One region of the Rossellomorea sp. FS2 genome, then DNA from elsewhere that is predicted to be linked to it. Evidence: a T-box and tRNA genes for the amino acid it is inferred to sense, from the RefSeq annotation. Region 1 holds a T-box; the other holds one or more tRNA genes.
What was found. A T-box is a leader RNA that pairs with one kind of tRNA and senses whether it is charged. The one in region 1 lies ahead of ACNA6I_RS01705 (valine--tRNA ligase), so its partner is inferred to be a tRNA-Val.

Region 2: it encodes a tRNA-Val, which carries the amino acid that the T-box ahead of ACNA6I_RS01705 (valine--tRNA ligase) is inferred to sense. The anticodon was not compared.

What each region holds. Positions count from the first base shown of each region.
Region 1 covers NZ_JBLRVS010000001.1:310,905-316,560, reverse strand. Annotated here, with positions in the region: gene ACNA6I_RS01710 (bifunctional folylpolyglutamate synthase/dihydrofolate synthase) at 1-197, opposite strand, end outside; gene ACNA6I_RS01705 (valine--tRNA ligase) at 273-2,918, opposite strand; T-box leader at 2,985-3,204, opposite strand; gene ACNA6I_RS01700 (hypothetical protein) at 3,368-3,556, shown strand; gene ysxE (spore coat protein YsxE) at 3,592-4,623, opposite strand; gene spoVID (stage VI sporulation protein D) at 4,700-5,656, opposite strand, start outside.
Region 2 covers NZ_JBLRVS010000001.1:1,624,933-1,630,588, forward strand. Annotated here, with positions in the region: gene ACNA6I_RS08440 (MurR/RpiR family transcriptional regulator) at 1-397, shown strand, start outside; gene ACNA6I_RS08445 (nucleoside hydrolase) at 455-1,390, shown strand; gene ACNA6I_RS08450 (thiolase family protein) at 1,424-2,557, opposite strand; gene cspD (cold-shock protein CspD) at 2,724-2,924, opposite strand; tRNA gene ACNA6I_RS08460 (tRNA-Val) at 3,152-3,223, opposite strand; gene ACNA6I_RS08465 (hypothetical protein) at 3,377-3,595, shown strand; gene ACNA6I_RS08470 (TRAP transporter permease) at 3,637-5,619, opposite strand; gene ACNA6I_RS08475 (DUF1850 domain-containing protein) at 5,606-5,656, opposite strand, start outside.

The DNA.
Region 1 (5,656 bases):
CCTGCTTCCTCGAGTATATTCCGGAGGAAGGTGACCGTGGAGCCTTTCCCATTCGTCCCTCCGATATGGACGGTCCTGATGGATTGATGGGGGTTTCCAAGCTTCTCGAGCAGCTCCTCCATTCGCTGCAAGCCGGGTTTGATCCCCAGCCTCAAGCGGGAATGAATCCAATTTACCGCATCTTCATAATGCATCATACTGGTTGTCCTCCTTGATTTCGTAAAGAAAAAGAGGGCTGATCGGTCATCAGCCCTCTGATCTTTGCGGTGTGATTATACCGTCTTCAACTCTTCGATCCGGGCCTTAACCGTGGCCTGTTTCTCCAAGTAGTCCTGTTCTTTTGCTTTTTCTTCATCCACGACTTTCTGAGGTGCCTTGCTTACGAATCGTTCGTTGCTCAGCTTCCCTTGTACGCGTGACACTTCCTTCGTCCATTTATCCAGCTCTTTCTCCAGGCGGGCGATCTCTTCATCGATGTTGATGAGACCGGCAAGCGGAAGGAATAACTCAACTCCCGTCACGACCGCTGTCATCGCTTTTTCAGGTGCCGATGCATCGGTGGACAGTTCAAGTGATTCCGGATTACAGAAGCGCTCGATGTAGGCCGCGTTCTTCTGAAGAACCGCTAGCGTTTCTTCATCTTTCGCCTTCAGCATGAGTTTGATCTGCTTGCTCATCGGCGTGTTCACTTCGGCACGGATATTCCGAACCGCACGGATGATGTCCACGAGAAGCTTCATTTCTTCAGCAGCGGCATCATCCGTAAGGGATGAATCGACTTCCGGCCAGGCAGCCACGGTGATGGATTCGCCTTCATGCGGCAGGTTCTGCCATATTTCCTCGGTAATAAACGGCATGAACGGGTGAAGAAGTCTCATCGTGTTGTCGAGAACATAAGCGAGGATCGAACGCGTCGTCTTCTTCGCAGCTTCGTCTTCTCCGTATAGAGGCAGCTTCGCCATTTCAATATACCAGTCACAGAAATCATCCCAGATGAAGTTATAAAGGATGCGTCCCACTTCACCGAACTCATATTTGTCTGCTAGGCGTGTAACGGTTTCGATCGTCTCATTGAGGCGGGTGAGGATCCATTTGTCTGCAACCGACTTCTCACCTGAAAGATCGATTTCGTCATAGGTCATGCCGTCCATATTCATCAAGGCGAATCGAGATGCGTTCCAGATCTTGTTGGCAAAGTTCCAAACGGATTCCACCTTTTCGAATGAGAATCTCAGATCCTGACCAGGGGAGCTTCCTGTTGAGAGGAAGTAGCGCAGGGCATCAGCTCCGTATTTCTCGATGACATCCATGGGATCTACGCCGTTTCCAAGGGACTTACTCATCTTGCGGCCATCGGCATCGCGTACGAGACCGTGGATCAACACGTCTTTGAATGGGCGTTCATTCGTGAATTCCAGTCCCTGGAAGATCATGCGGGATACCCAGAATCCGATGATGTCATAGCCTGTCACGAGGGTATTGGTCGGGTAGTAGCGTTTGAAGTCTTCCGCTTCAAGATCAGGCCAGCCCATTGTGGAGAACGGCCATAGTGCCGAACTGAACCATGTATCCAGAACGTCCTCATCCTGCACCCAGTTTTCGCTATCTTCAGGTGCCTCATGGGCAACGTGGATCTCACCCGTTTCCTTGTGGTACCAAGCCGGGATGCGGTGACCCCACCATAGCTGACGGGAAATACACCAATCACGCGTATTCTCCATCCAGCGGAGGTAGCTCGTTTCGAAGCGATCCGGAACGAAATTCACTTTTTCTTCTCCGTCTTGAAGCGTCACGGCTTTCTGGGCAAGGGGATCCATTTTTACGAACCATTGAGTGGAAAGGTACGGTTCGACAACGGCACCGCTTCGTTCAGAATGGCCGACAGAGTGTAGATGCTCTTCGATTTTGAAGAGGACACCGTCTTCCTGAAGATCCTTCACGATCTGCTTGCGGCAGTCGAAGCGGTCCATACCGGAGTACTTGCCGGCTCTTTCGTTCATGGATCCGTCTTCATGCATCACGAGGATACGCTGCAAGTCATGACGATTGCCGATCTCGAAGTCATTCGGGTCATGGGCAGGCGTGATTTTCACCGCACCTGAACCGAATTCCATGTCCACATAGTCGTCACCGACGATCGGGATCTCACGGCCGGTGATCGGCAGGATCACGGTTTTCCCGATGAGATGCTTGTAGCGGTCGTCTTCCGGGTGAACGGCAACAGCCGTGTCACCGAGCATCGTCTCAGGACGCGTGGTGGCGATTTCGATATGACCGGAGCCGTCGCTCAATGGGTAGCGCATGTGGTAAAAGGCGCCTTGAACGTCCTGGTGGATAACCTCGATATCTGACAGGGCCGTTTTCGTTGCCGGGTCCCAGTTGATGATGTACTCACCGCGGTAAATGAGCCCTTTGTTGTAAAGGTCGACGAATACTTTGCGTACGGCATCGGATAATCCTTCATCAAGGGTGAAACGCTCACGGCTGTAATCGAGTCCGAGGCCGACCTTCGCCCACTGCTCACGGATGTGGGAAGCATATTCTTCCTTCCACTTCCATGTTTCTTCCACGAACTTTTCGCGGCCGAGGTCATAGCGTGAGATGCCCTGATTGCGCAGCTTCTCATCTACTTTTGCCTGCGTCGCGATCCCGGCGTGGTCCATGCCCGGAAGCCAGAGGACGTCGTAGCCCTGCATGCGCTTCATGCGCGTAAGGATGTCTTGAAGGGTCGTATCCCACGCGTGACCGAGGTGAAGCTTTCCGGTTACGTTCGGAGGCGGGATGACGATGCTGTATGGTTCCTTCCCTTCATCGGGTGTCGCTTCGAAGAACTTCCCATCGATCCACCACTTGTAGCGGCCATCCTCGATCGCCTTGGGATCATATTTTGTCGGCATTGATAACTCTTGATTTTCCATTGGTTTTCCTCCATTTCGTGCATGCATGTGGGCCCTGGGTACACATAAAAAGATCCCCCGTCCTATAAAAAGGACGAAGGATCTCTCATTCGCGGTACCACCTTAATTCCCGGGTTTCCCCAGGCTCTCAAAGACCCATAACGGCTTTTAACCGGTTCCCACTACTAAAAGTTCACGGGAACTGCTCTCAGGCGACATTCCATTGTCTTGGCATGGAAGACTCTCAGCATATGCCTCCCTCTCTGAATGCCAGGTTCAACGTACTCTTCCTGTTCATTGCATTTACATGTTATATAGTTATTTATTATAGTATAAGATTTGATTCAGGTTCGTCAATCATTATCGCCCATTTCCCCGCAAAATATTCACCGGAAAGCCCGTCTGACACCATTTCCCTCACCCTTCATAGGATACAGTAGTGAAATCACCCAGGAAAGAGAGTGACCGGTATGAAGAAATTCAGCTCCCATACCCAGCCCCCCTGGCTGAGGAACACCCGCGCCATATGCAAGCAATTCATCGTCCCCTTCACCATATTCCAAGGGATACGCACGATCCTGATCCCCTCCACGTTCGACGTCCTTTTGCTGACCCTCTTCCTTGCGATAGCCGCTGCCATCTATTTCGACTGGATATAAAAAAACAAAGCCCCGGATCCTGTCCGGGGCGCTTCTTATGAAGAGGATGCTTCTTCCGCTTCTTTTTTCTGCCGCTCCATTTCATCCAGCCGCATGACCACGTACTCCGTATTTTTCAGGAGCCAATAGTGACGCTGAAGCTTCTTCAGTGATTTTCGCTCATTGCGTTTATGCTTCGGGGTGTGGAAATATTTCTCCACCACGGCGATCACGGAGCTCGGATAGGCAAGATAGCTCATGAACAGCTGCCTCTCCTCATTCCGGACAGCAAAATGATGAAAATAGGTGTTGAGCCATTCCACGCATTCTTCATAGTACTTCGGATACGTCTTCAACGTCCTGGACAGGAACGGGAGGAGGTCATGGAAGGGGGAGGCGACCTTGGATTGCTCGAAGTTGTGAAAATACCCCATTCCCCTATCATCATACAGGAAGTGCTCGGAAGAAACCTTCCCGTGGGTGATGACCGTCCGTACTTTCTCGAGCTCCTTCGTTTCCTCATACCATTCATCGAGCATCTTCCTGGAAAACTTCAGCGCCTGCGACGCATCTTTATAATACATACAGTAATGGTACTGAAACGGCGACATATACGTGACCCGCTCACATGTATCAATATACTCATCGAGGAACTGCTGTTCTTTCTCCCATCGTGTGGTGAGCAATTCGTAATGGGATTCCCGCTCTTCTTTATCAATCTTCACTTCCTGGGAGGAGAGGGTATGAAGGCGTGCAAGCTCCCTGAACAGCTTCTGGTGCTTCTCGAAGCGATCTTCCCTATCCTGATTGATGAGCCAGGGCATCACGTAGTAAAGGCTTCCCTCATTCCATACCGCATAGCGGCCGTCCAGCGTGGGATAAATCGGCACGATGCGGTTATACCCCCTTTGGAAAAGGGTCTGGATGTTGCGGACAAAATCCACCCCGATTTGAGGAGAGAGCTTTTTGACGGCAAGGGTCCCCTTATTCGAAAACACCTTGTAGATCTTGCCGAAGCTCTCGACGAAATAAGGTTCGACGCCATACGGCTGAAGTACGGGCCTCAATGCTTCCAGGGGTTGTTCCATGTTTATCACCTTCTGCCTGTATACTCTAAAAAAGCCGGACCAACCCTAACGCGTCAGTCCGGCTTCCATTGCACCCTTACCGAAAAGCTGGCTCTTCAGGCGGGATATACAGCACTTGACCGCCGTACACGTCCTGATTGGCCTCAAGCTGATTCACCCTCAGCAGCTGCGGGATCGTCAGTTCATATTTCTCTGCGATGGAATCAAGGGTATCACCGTCCTGGACGATGCACACCCGGAGCGTGGCACCCCGCTCCTCTTCCTTCCGGGCGAAGAAATCCGTTAGGGATATCGAATCATATTTCTTCTTCTTGCCTTTGGATTTTTTCGCCGCTTCGACCTCGGAGCTTGAAGAGGATTCTTCCTCTTCCTCCTCCTCTGCCTCCATGACCTCTTGGACCGGGAGTTGAACAGGCGGCTGGACAGGCTCCTGCGCCTGATGCTGATAGGACTGATCCTCGGATGATTCACTCAGCTCGTGTTCCGGGAGCTCAAACATCTTCTCGCTTCTCATCGCTTCTGGTTCAGGGAATGATTCATACTGGATCTGGACCGGGATCTCTTCCTCTTCAGGCGTCACCCTTCCTTCAAGCACGAAAGGTTCCGTTTCCTCCGGCTCCTCCTCTTCTTCCACTTCCTCATAGGCAGGAGAAAGGGTGAAGACATCATATTCTTCCTCCCTCGGCGGCTGCTCAACGTAATCAGGTACGACCGTCTCCAGCGTCACTTCCACTTCTTCCGCTTCTTCAGCCCCCACTTCTTCCATCGTGTCGACGGCACGGTACATCGGTTCATACAGCTCTTCTTCTACAGGCGTCTGCACCTGCTGCTCACCAAAGATCCCTGTGATGGTCAAGTCGGCATTCAGCCTGATGCAGGCATTTTCAGGGACGGCATAATCGAATGCCTCCACATACACATCGATATCTTCCAGATTCTCGATCCGGTTCTTCGGGATCGTCACATCCACCGGGAAGCAATGAATGAACTCCAGCTCCCCTTTCTCGCGGCTCTCCACCATCTGGACGTACTT
Region 2 (5,656 bases), 1.3 Mb from region 1:
TAAGTTCCTGCGTACAGGCATGACGACCACTGCATACAATGACTCCCACATGCAGCTGATATCAGCATCCCAGCTTACCAGTGAAGACCTCATCTTTTTCATCTCCCATTCAGGGGCGAATAAGGATCTACTCGAGGTATTGGAGGTAGCCAAGGGCAACGGTGTCCCGACGATTGCCATCACCCACTTTGCCAAGTCCCCTATGAGTCTCGGTGTCGACGTCCCTCTGTTCACATCATCCCAAGAAACCGATTACCGATCAGAAGCACTCGCTTCCCGTATCGGTCAGCTGAGCATCGTAGACGCCCTTTATGTGACCATTATGATGAAGCGGAAAGATCAGTCCTCAAGGTCACTCCAAAAAATGAGGGACGCCATCTCAGTGAAGAAGATCTGAGGAATGGCATAACCTTCCTTTTCTATCTCATATAGTGAGGGAAGGAGGTGAAGAAGTGTGAAGAATGTATTGATCTTTGCCGACCCGGGCATCGATGATACCCTGGCCATCATGTATACCCTGATGCACCCTGACATACAGGTGATCGGGATCGTATCGGGATACGGAAATACAGCACGTGATAAAGCCGCGAATAATATCGCTTACATCCTTGACCTTGCAGGTCAAAAAGAAATCCCCGTCATCATGGGTGCCACCCGTTCGTGTACGGGGAAAACACCTGTTTATTATCCTGAGATCCACGGACCGGATGGACTCGGCCCCATCACTCCTCCGGGCACATTCAAAGGAAGCTTTCAAGAGTTCAGCGAGATCTTTAAGATCGCCCGTGCCTATGACAATGTGCACATCCTGGACCTTGGAAGGAGTACCTCCCTCGCCGTCGCCATCATTCTTGACGAGGGGTTCATCGATCAAGTATCCGGGTTCTATATCATGGGTGGCGCTTTTCTTGTACCGGGTAATGTGACGGAAACCGCCGAAGCTAATTTTCACGGCGATCCAGTCGCCAGTCATGCCATCCTTTCAACCGTACCGCGCATCAGCCTCTTCCCCCTCAACGTGACCAATCGGGCAATCGTCACATCCTCACATATCGATATGATCACATCCGCTCAAGGGTCCGATACGGGTCTCACCTCGATTCTTAAAGACGTCCACACATTCTATGATCACGCCTACAAAGAAAAGATACCCGGATTGCCCGGCCCACCGATCCATGATCTCGTCGCTGCTTCCCTCATGATGAATCCGTCATACGGCCGCTTTCTTGAAAGGGACGTCGGGGTTGAAACAGCAGGACCATTCAGGGGGCAATCGAATGCAGATTTCCGCCCGGATTCAAAACCTGGGCTTCACTCACCGAACATTTATCTCTCCATCGATTATGAAGCATTCATTCATGATTACATCAAGATCATGAGCCGAGCATGAAAGAACCCGGCCCTTTTTGAGGACCGGGTTCTTTCATATTCTTTCGATGATTGTTGCATTTGCCATTCCGTGACCCTCACACATCGTCTGGAGGCCGTATCGCCCCCCAGTACGTTCAAGCTCATGCATCATGCCCACCATGATTCTGGCCCCGCTTGCCCCAAGGGGATGCCCCAAGGCAATGGCTCCTCCATTCGGATTGACTTTGGCAGGGTCCGCCCCGATCTCCCTCTGCCACGCCAGCACTACGGGTGCAAAGGCTTCATTCACTTCGAATACGTCGATTTCGGAAAGTGGGATACCTGACTTCTCCAATACCTTCTTTGTAGCAGGGATCGGCCCTGTGAGCATGAGCGTCGGGTCTGAACCGACCACGACTCTCGTATGGACCTTGAATCTGGGCTTTAATCCGAGTGATACGGCCTTATCCCTGCTCATAAGGAGGAGGGCTGCTGCTCCATCACTGATTTGCGACGAATTCCCTGCCGTAATGATGCCACCTTCCCTGAACACCGGACGAAGCCCTCCCAGCGCCTCCAAGGATGTATCCGGCCGGGGCCCTTCATCCTCAAGGAACTCTCCTCCATCTACCCCTATGGCGTGGATCTCCTCCTGGAAGTAACCACTCTCCCTGGCCAAAACAGCTTTCTTATGACTGGCTAAGGCAAACCGATCGAGTTCATTCCGCGATAAGCCATACACTTCTGCAATGCGCTCTGCCGATATCCCCTGATGAATCATCTCATGTCGTTCTTTCAGCTCATCACTCAGCCCGGCACCGGCAAAATTCGATCCAATGGGTGTACGGCTCATGCTTTCCACACCCCCGGCGATGACGACATCCATATCGCCTGAAAGGATGGCCTGTGAAGCAAAGTGGACCGCCTGCTGGCTCGAACCGCACTGCCGATCGATCGTGACCCCGGGCACTTCAACGGGAAAACCGGCTATAAGGGCAGCCACCCTTGCAATATCCCCTGCCTGCTCTCCTGACTGGGTCACACACCCCATAATCACATCCTCTACAAGCCCAGGTGAAACACCCGACTTCTCCATTAATCCCCTCAACAGATAGCCGGCAAGATCATCAGGCCGTGTTCCGGCAAGGGCTCCATTCTTCTTCCCGACAGCCGTGCGTACTCCTTCGACAATGACAACTTCTCTCACAGCAATCAATCCTTTCTCCCTGTTCATAACCCCATATTACCTGTAAATAGGAGAAATTGAAATCGGATTTTAACTATTCTGCCAATTGAACTTATAAGGGAAGCAGAGATGAAGATGGCACAAAAAAAGAACAGGCCCCGAGGGAGCCTGTTCCTGGAATGTAAAATTAAAGTTTTACAACGTTAGCTGCTTGTGGTCCGCGAGCACCTTGCTCGATGTCGAAAGATACTTCTTGACCTTCGTCAAGAGATTTGAAACCTTCGCCTTGGATCGCTGAGAAGTGTACGAAAACGTCGTCTCCACCTTCAACTTCGATGAAACCGAAACCTTTTTCTGCGTTGAACCATTTCACTTTACCGTTTTCCATAATTGTTGCCTCCTACGTGCTTGTGCACAAATTATTACTATTCTTGCGATATCAGGCGAAAAGCAAATCTTGTTCTTCCCTTACATACCGAACAAAAATAATTCTTCTATAGAATAACAGGTATGCGCTCATTAATCAAGCCAATCCGATAGAAGTCAGACCTTTATTTTATTTTTGGTTATTTTCAACATAAAAAGAACGCTTCCGAAGGGAAACGTTCTTGGCGATGACCTGTGAGGGACTTGAACCCCCGACCCCTTCCCTGTCAAGGAAGTGCTCTCCCACTGAGCTAACAGGTCGCTTATGTAAGGTACAAATTAAATTATATAAGATTTTCGCTAAAAGTCAACATGTTTTGCGAAAATAATTTTTCTTCTTACTTATCAGGTCCACTCCCTGAATAAAAGCCGCATTCTGCGCGTAGGCTGTTAGGATGAAGGAGGTCTCACGCCATGAAATTGATAGCCCGTTCCCTGAATGAAGGAATCAAAATCGATATCATCTATTTCGACGGTGAATGCTTTACCAAAAGAAAGATCCTCGTCCACCACTTCACAGAACATACGGTTGAAGCGTATTGTTATCTCAGAAAAGCTCCCCGTACATTCAAGACAGACGGCATCCTGGCCGTCTCCCTCGAGTCCACTCCCAAAAAAGAAAGATCCGGGTAAATGGTAAAAAGACCGGGCGCAGACACCCGGTCTTTCTTTTCTCAAGCTGTAGCTTTCAACACTTTGTCTTCGCGCTTTACGAAGAACTGCAGACCGATGAGGACGATGAACGTGATCAATCCGATCATATCCGACATTCCTTCCGGATAAATGAGCATAAGCCCTGCTGCAACGGCGAACAGGCGTTCAATCGCATACATCCGTCTGAACCAATAGCCGATGATACCTGCACCAATGGCAATCATACCGGTAATGGCCGTGAATACGACCCAAAGCAATTCAGGGATCGTTGTATCGATCATCAGGAGTTCAGGAGAGAGGACGAACATATATGGAATGATGAAGGCGGCTATGGCAAGCTTCGCCGCATTGACCCCCGTTTTGATCGGTTCCCCTCCCGACACCCCTGCCGCGGCAAAGGCAGCCAGTGCAACAGGAGGTGTAATATCCGCCACGATTCCGAAATAGAAAACAAAGAGATGGGCGGATAATTCAGGTGCGCCCAAAAGGATGATGGCCGGGGCAGCGATTGTGGACGTGATGACATAGTTCGCTGTCGTCGGTGAGCCCATCCCGAGTATCAAGGAAGCAATCATGGTAAAGACAAGCGTCAGGATCAATTTCCCTTGAGTGGTATTGGTCAAGTCTGCCGCCAGATCAACCAGACCGTTGGCCATTGTCAGCCCGAGTCCGGTCTTCGTGACCACCCCGACAATCATGCCGGCACATGCGGTTGCCACGGCAACGGATAGCGCGGTCCTTGCCCCATCTACCAACGCATCGATGGCATCTCTGAATCCGATCCTCGTCGCTTTCCTGATCCCGCTGATCACGACTGTCGCCACGATGGACCAAAGAGCCGCTCTCATGACGCTCATCCCGCTTACTAGCAGAATGATGACCGTAAGGATCGGTAGCAAGAGGTAGATCTGTTTGAATACTTCTTTCTTATCCGGCATTTCTTCATCAGATAATCCCCGTAAACCGACGCGTTTCGCTTCGAAGTGGGTCATGATCCAAATCCCCGTAAAGTACAGGACTGCCGGGATCGCCGCTGCTTTGGCGATATCCCAGTAGGAAATCCCACCGATAAACTCTACCATTAGGAAGGCAGCGGCACCCATGACAGGAGGCATGAGCTGCCCTCCAGTAGAAGCGGCAGCCTCTACACCTCCGGCAAACTCTTTACGGTAGCCGAGCTTTTTCATCATTGGTATCGTGAAGGAACCGGATGTGACGACATTCGCAACCGAGCTTCCACTGATGGTTCCCTGCAATGCACTCGAGAAGATCGCCACTTTTGCAGGTCCACCGATCCTTTTACCGGCAATGGCTACTGCCAGATCGTTGAAATATTGCCCGACCCCCGTCTTCACAAGGAAGGCCCCGAATAGCAGGAATAGGAATATGAACGTGGCCGACACATACAAAGGAGTTCCCAAAATCCCTTCACTTGTAAAGAACATCGTCTTGACGATATCATCCCAATCGAATCCCCTGTGAGCAAGGAATCCAGGCATGAGTCTGCCATAGTACATATAAAGGATGAACAATGTGGCAATGATCGTAATAGGAAGACCGACAGCACGCCTTGTGGCTTCCAATACAAGGATCATGGCCGCAAACCCAACGTAGAAATCAAGGGATGTCATCATACCGACACGGCTGACGATATCATCCTGCATCAGCGGCCAATACGCGCCGATTCCGATGGAAATGACCGATAAGATCACATCATACCAAGCCACTTTCTTTTTCTTCAGATTCTTCTTCCTCGCCGGGAACAGCAAAAAGACCAATGATAGCGCAAATCCAAGATGGATCGATAATAATAGCTGTCGTGGAATGAATTGGAAGATCGATGCCACTAACTGAAATAATGAAAATGCCAATAATCCGTAAAAAATGACCCATTTGAAGAATCCGCTCTCCAGCTTTCGAGTAGAAGATTCGGGATCGTATTTTTCAAGCAGCTCCCGCTGTTGTTCCTCTGTCAACGTTTCGAATTTTTCATCTTTTTCCATCAACAGTCACTCCTTTCCATTGTGCAAATAGTGAAGC